2 regions of the Microbulbifer sp. ABF4_107 genome follow, and region 2 is predicted to be linked to the other one. Evidence: predicted binding sites of a transcription regulator. Region 2 holds the regulator's gene; the other holds the start of a gene.
The links. Region 2 encodes sigma-54, which starts transcription at its own class of promoters, with help from an activator protein. Its sites were predicted from a motif close to TGGCACANNNNTTGCNNT; they were not measured.
Positions count from the first base shown of each region.

Region 1: a site for sigma-54 is predicted at 1,690-1,707, ahead of ACYX4K_RS01605 (formate/nitrite transporter family protein). Genes of this name have one in related genera too.

Region 1 covers NZ_CM149983.1:426,197-429,612, reverse strand. The annotation lists gene ACYX4K_RS01615 (hypothetical protein) at 1-75, shown strand, start outside; gene ACYX4K_RS01610 (nitrate- and nitrite sensing domain-containing protein) at 96-1,400, opposite strand; gene ACYX4K_RS01605 (formate/nitrite transporter family protein) at 1,921-2,769, shown strand; gene ACYX4K_RS01600 (bifunctional protein-serine/threonine kinase/phosphatase) at 2,910-3,416, shown strand, end outside.
Region 2 covers NZ_CM149983.1:579,606-583,021, reverse strand. The annotation lists gene lptA (lipopolysaccharide transport periplasmic protein LptA) at 1-324, shown strand, start outside; gene lptB (LPS export ABC transporter ATP-binding protein) at 422-1,147, shown strand; gene ACYX4K_RS02290 (RNA polymerase factor sigma-54) at 1,377-2,837, shown strand; gene hpf (ribosome hibernation-promoting factor, HPF/YfiA family) at 3,036-3,329, shown strand; gene ptsN (PTS IIA-like nitrogen regulatory protein PtsN) at 3,384-3,416, shown strand, end outside.

The DNA of each region.
Region 1 (3,416 bases), 150 kb from region 2:
GCTATCCAGCGATTGTTTAATCGCCCCGCAACCCACACCCTGGTGAACTGGTACCTGACTCTGCGAGCGTTTTAACACCTGTCGCGCCGGTGTTTTCAGCGGGGCAGGCGCTGCTCGGCCCCGGCATTGATTATACGCTCGGCAACTTCCACCAGCTTCAGGTTCATTTCCATCGCTCTCTGTTGCATGGTGCGATAGGCGTCGTCTTCGCTCATGCGCAGACTTTTGATCAGAAGCCCTTTCGCCCGCTCTACCAGCTTGCGCTCTGCAAGTGTCTTGCGGGTTTCTTCCAGCTCGGTACTTACTCGCTGAATATGCGCCACCTGGGACCTGATCAGATCGTAAAGGGAGTGCGCCAAAGGCTGGCCGTGCAAGGTGCCGATACCGCTGGCCGCTACGCTGCCATACAAGCCGGGAACTTCGGGGTCGAATAGCACTGCCAGTGCCGGTAGGTTATTCCAGTCTGCAGATTTCATCTGTTGTAACTGCGTATAGTGATGGCCGAGCTCAGACTGCGCATCGGATACCCGCTGGCGGCTCACCCGCAGCAGGCGCGCGGCCATGGCATCCTCCAGTCGATGCATCGCATCAATACGTGCCGTTGCCAACTGATACCAGACCTCGCTGATTTCCGAGGCAATCGGCTCGCCATTTTTGAGCCCGGCGATCACCAGCCGCAGCCGCTGTAAATCCCGCGATTCCTGACTGTCTTCAATCGATTTCCAGCGCGCGGTCTCGTTCTCGCCAGCATATTCAGCAAACACGTCCAGGCTGCGTCGCTGGCAATCCTGCAGCTGCTGCAGGCGCTCATGCAAGCTTGCATCAAAGTGGCTGCTGGCAAAGCCAATAGCGCCCCAGGCCCGCTCCTGGCCGGAAAACTCCTTGGCCTGCATAAAGTTAAACAGTGCGACCAGCAGGCGGGTCACTTCCGGGTCGTCGGCAACGTCCGCAGCTTCGAATACCACGCTCAGCAACCCGGCAATCAGCCGGCAGTAGGCATCGGTAGATTCCAGAGCACTCACCTCAAACGCATCGATGTGCCGACGTAGCTCCGCCAGCTCATCCAGCCCGTGCAGGGAGTATGCAATGCTGTTTAACAGGCGCATGTCGGCAGCGCCATCGCAGCGACCACCGTGTAAGTATCGATTGTGCAACAATGCGCGAAACTGGCCTTCACTGAGCTGGCAATTCTGGATTTGTGCGTTGCGCTGCTCTTCAAACCGAAAACCCGCCGACACCAGATAAATATTGCAGATGCCACGCTCCCGCTGCAGTTGATGCACCAGGTCCGATACCGTAGTTACCAGTTCGCAACTGCCGGCCAGGCGATCCAACGTCTGAATTTCCGCGCGCTTGGCAGCGAGCAGAAATTTTTCAGCATCTTCACTGTGGTTCTGCATGGTGGTGTCTCCGCACGCGACTCCTTGCATCTGAGCAATCCAGTCAATGAATACGGCTTATCCCAGCAATTTGCATTCCACAACAGGCGGAGTTCACGCTATCGCGGCCGGAAAACTACCTGACCCGCCTTCCGCCATTGCACCAGTTTCGCCCCTTTTGGCGCCGCCGCACCAACCCAGTGCAAGAAGAAATCAGTCTGCAACGATAGAACAAGATTCACATCACATTTTTTTACCTGCTTGAGCGAATGCACGCAGGGAGCAACGACCAAAAGCCCAGCAAAAACTTTGGCATCGAGTTTGCTTTAGATTATGAGCGCAAGCTCGTGCAATGCAGCGCGACCGGGCTCAGCCCAACCAATCTGAACACTCTGGATAAAGGCGTCCACCACTTTCCGACTTATGTCTGTCTGTGTGGGCGCCTTTTTTTGTGCCCGAAAATCCGCGCTCCGGTTCTGCAATCGATCACGGGTGGCAACAGAAGTGGCAAGGCCTCCAGCACTAAATAAAGGAAACGACTATGGCTTATCTCGCTCCTACAGAATTTGTGACCAAAATGGTCGACGCGGGGGAATCAAAAATTTTCATGTCCACCCGCGACACGCTGGTACGGGCGTATATGGCGGGTGCCATTCTCGCACTGGCTGCGGTATTCGCGGTGACGGTCGGCACTATGACTGGTTCCCATCTGATCGGCTCCATCCTGTTCCCGGTAGGCTTCTGTATGCTCTACCTGATGGGCTTTGACCTGTTGACCGGTGTATTTGTCTTGGCGCCACTGGCGTGGCTGGATCGCCGCCCGGGTGTGACCTGGGGCGGGATCTTGCGCAACTGGGGCCTGGTATTTGTGGGCAACTTTGCCGGCGCCCTCACCGTCGCGGCAATGATGGCGTTTGTGTTTACCATGGGCTTTAACACCGAGCCGGGCGCTGTCGGCGCCAAACTGTCGTCCATCGGCGAAGCGCGCACCCTGGGCTACGCGGAATACGGCGCGGCGGGTTGGTTTACCATTTTTATCCGCGGCATGCTGTGTAATTGGATGGTTTCCATGGGCGTTGTCGGCGCGATGATTTCCACCAACGTGAGCGGCAAGGTCATCGCCATGTGGATGCCGATCATGTTGTTCTTCTTTATGGCGTTCGAGCACTCGGTGGTAAACATGTTCCTGTTCCCCACCGCGATCATGATGGGTGGTGACTTCTCGGTGATGGATTACCTGATCTGGAACGAAATCCCCACCGCGCTGGGCAACCTGGTAGGCGGCCTCGCCTTTACCGGCCTCACCCTCTACAGCACCCACTACAAAACGGCACCCAAGCGTCAGTTGAAAGCGGAAAACGGCACTGCCGGCAAAGAAGCACTGGCCTGATCGCAATACAGCCCCGCACTCCGCGGGGCTATTTTTTTATGGCTATTTCTATGACCAGTTCTATGCCGAGTTCTATACCCAGCTCTATACCCAGCTCTATACCCAGTTCTATACCCAGTTCTATCAGTGGTTCTCTCCTATTGGCAGCGGGTCAGCACACGAGCGCCGGCCTCAAACCGGAAAACCAGGACAGTTGCGGCGCCTTTTTGCCGGCGGAACCGCAGCTAGCCATCAAGGGCGCCGCCTTTGCCATCGCCGATGGCATCAGCTCCAGTACGGTCAGTGCGGTGGCCAGTGAAACGGCGGTGAAAAGTTTCCTCGACGATTACTACTGCACGTCCGATGGCTGGAGTGTACAGAACGCTGCCGAACAGGTAATCAAGGCCACCAACGCCTGGCTGTTTGAGCAGACCCGCCAGAGCCCCTACCGCTTCGATAAAGACAAGGGGTATGTGTGTACCTTCAGCGCCGCCATTTTCAGAGGTAGCGAGGTGCACCTGTTTCACCTCGGCGACTCCCGTATCTACCGCCTGCGCGGTGACTCTCTGGAGCAACTCACCCACGACCACCGTCTGTGGCAAGGGGAGCACCACAGCTACTTGAGTCGCGCGCTGGGCGCGGACGCGCAAACGGAAATTGATTACCGC
Region 2 (3,416 bases):
CGGGTTGAAGTGCACGGCAACAGCAAGGGAGAGATCAACAAGGTCATCGCCACCGGCACGCCAGCGCACTTCCAGCAACAGGTCGAAGAAAGCACCACGCCGGTCAAGGCCCGCGCTGCGCGCATCGAATTCCTGGTGGCCAATGACGCCCTGCAACTTACCGGAGAGGCGTTTGTCGACCGCGACGGCAACACCCTGACCGCCGAACGCATCGATTACGACCTGAACAGTGAGCAGATGAAGGCCCGCGGCCAGTCAGAGAAAAAGCGCGTGGAAATGATCTGGAAGCCCGAAGGGCAGTCCGGGGACACCGACGGACAGTAATGAGACTTTAGCGAGTAACGGCATTGAGCCATTACCGCCAACGCAACACGCAGATTTATTGAGTGCGGCCAGGTGCCGCCCCAGCCGGAATTGAATAATGCCAACGCTCAAGGCGCTCCATCTCGCCAAGCAGTACAAAAAGCGCAAAGTCGTTCAGGATGTCTCCGTGAGCGTATCCAGCGGCCAGGTCGTCGGCCTGCTGGGACCCAACGGCGCGGGTAAAACCACCTGCTTCTATATGATCGCCGGTCTGGTGCAGGCGGATGCTGGCCAGGTATTGATCGACGATGAAGATATCACCGGCCTGTCCATGCATGGCCGCGCGCGCAAAGGCATTGGTTACCTGCCTCAGGAAGCCTCCGTTTTCCGCCGCCTCTCGGTGCAGGACAATATCCTCGCGATCCTGCAGACTCGCAAAGACCTGAACAATGCCCAGCGCAAGGAGCAGCTGGAAGCCCTCCTGGAAGAGTTCCACATCACCCATATCCGCGAAAGCCTGGGTATGGCCCTATCAGGTGGTGAGCGGCGGCGAGTGGAGATTGCCCGCGCCCTGGCAACCAACCCCGCATTCGTATTGCTGGACGAGCCATTCGCCGGTGTCGATCCCATTTCCGTCAACGATATCAAGCAGATCATCCGCCACTTGAAAGACCGCGGAATCGGCGTTCTGATCACCGACCACAACGTTCGCGAGACCCTGGACATCTGTGAGACCGCGTTTATCGTCAGCGAAGGCCACATTATCGCCTCTGGCGACCCCCGCGACGTGGCCGAAAACAAACAGGTGAAAGACGTCTACTTAGGACACGAGTTCACCATCTAGTTCACAGAGGGAAAGACCTCCCTATTTCACGCCAACTCGAAGACATTGGTCACAGGATTTAAGCTGTGACCAAATGCCATCATTTTTTCGGCACACTTATTGCTTAACCGCCCTCTTGTCTTCCGCCCCGCCCCGGGGTAGTCTGCATGAAATGAGCTTTACCCCGCCGCCGGAAACATAAAATTCTCCGCAGCGGATTCACGCCAGATTTTTCTGCCGGCACACCCCTATGAAGCAGTCACTCCAGTTAAAACTCGGCACTCAGCTGACAATGACGCCACAGCTGCAACAGGCCATCCGCCTGCTGCAGCTGTCGACGCTGGACCTGCAACAGGAAATTCAATCCGCCCTGGACAGCAACCCGCTGCTGGAGTCGGACTTCGACGAGCACGCCGGAGAATCACTCCAGGACCAGAACACTCCCGCAGAGCGCAAGGAAGAAGCCTCTGAGCGAGCCGCGGAAACCCAGGCCGAGTCCTCCGCAGACGGCGACTGGACCAACGATATTCCAGATGACCTGCCGGTAGATACGCGCTGGGACGACATCTATTCAAGCGGCAGCCACAGTGGCGGCGAGGGCGAAGATTTCGCGCTCGAGCAGCGCAGCGCGGCCTCGGAAAGCCTGCAGGATCACCTGCAGTGGCAACTCAACCTCACCCCACTCTCTATCGAAGACAAGCTGATCGGCGAAACGCTGATCGACGCCATCGCTCCCAACGGCTTCCTGGGTACCCCCATTGAAGAGCTGGCGGAGTCCATGGAGCTGGACGTCGATGAGGTCATGGCCGTATTGAAGACCATCCAGCAGCTGGAGCCGGCGGGCTGTGGCGCGCGCGATCTGCGCGAAAGCCTGCTGCTGCAACTGCGCCAGCTGCCGGACCAAACCCCCTGGCTTTCTCAGGCCGTAGCCGTGGTGAGCCAGCACCTGGACCTGCTGGGAAAACGGGACTTTCGCCAATTGAGCCGCCGCACCCGCCTCAGCGAAGCGCAACTGGGCGATGTCATGCGGCTGATCCAGACGCTCACGCCCTACCCCGGTGAGGCCTTCGGTGGCGAGGAGCCCCAGTATGTGGTGCCCGACGTCATCGTCAGCCGCAAGCAAGACCGCTGGGTCGTGGAACTAAACCCGGAAACCACGCCCAAGCTGCGCATCAATAACGCCTACGCGGCAATGATCAAGCGTGCAGACAACTCCAGTGAAAACAACTATCTGCGCGACAACCTGCAGGAAGCGCGCTGGTTCCTGAAAAGCCTGCAAAGCCGCCACGAAACGCTCCTCAAGGTCGCCAGCAGCATTGTGGAAAAGCAGCAGGGATTTTTCGAGCAGGGGCCGGAAGCCATGAAACCCATGGTGCTGGCGAATATTGCCGAAACCATCGGCATGCACGAGTCCACTATTTCCCGGGTCACCACCCAGAAGTACATGCTCACGCCTCGCGGCGTATTCGAACTCAAGTACTTTTTCTCCAGCCATGTCAGCACCGACTCCGGAGAAGATGCTTCCTCCACTGCCATCCGGGCGCTGATCCGCAAGCTGATCGATGGCGAGCAGCCGCGCAAACCGCTGTCTGACAACAAGATCACCCAGGAGCTCGACGCCCAGGGGATCAAGGTGGCGCGACGCACTGTAGCGAAATACCGGGAGTCCATGGGCATCCCCTCCTCAAGCGAAAGAAAGCGACTGGTGTAGGCCGCAGGGTCACACTTTTACCCAAACCCGTCGTGCCTTCCCCCCAATTCCACCTACACTTGGCCTCGGCGGCTATTTTCTGGGCAACCAATAGCCTGACAGCGAGTGTATCCTTCCATTCTGACGCACTTCCTAGTAGGGTTGCCGCCCTGTGCGGGGGTGCAGCCAGATTGTGTTGTACTCGATGAGGAGAAATCCATGCAGATCAATATCAGTGGCCACCATGTAGACGTTACTCCGGCCATTCGCGATTACTGCCTGACCAAACTGGACAAGCTCTCCCGCCACAATGACCTGATCACCACAACCCAGGTCACCCTGTCCGTCGACAAACTAGTCCAGAAAGCCGAAGCGCGGATTCACGTGAGCGGCAACAAGGATATTTTTGCCGATTCGGAGTCAGAGGATATGTACGCGGCGATTGATTCGCTGACCGACAAACTCGACCGACAGCTGTTGAAACACAAAGAGAAGTTACGCGGTCACCGCTAGGCTCCATCATTACGAGTCAACGGTTGATTCGCACCGCTAGATCATCTGCACGTTATGACATTGGAAGCATTACTCTCTCCCCGCCTG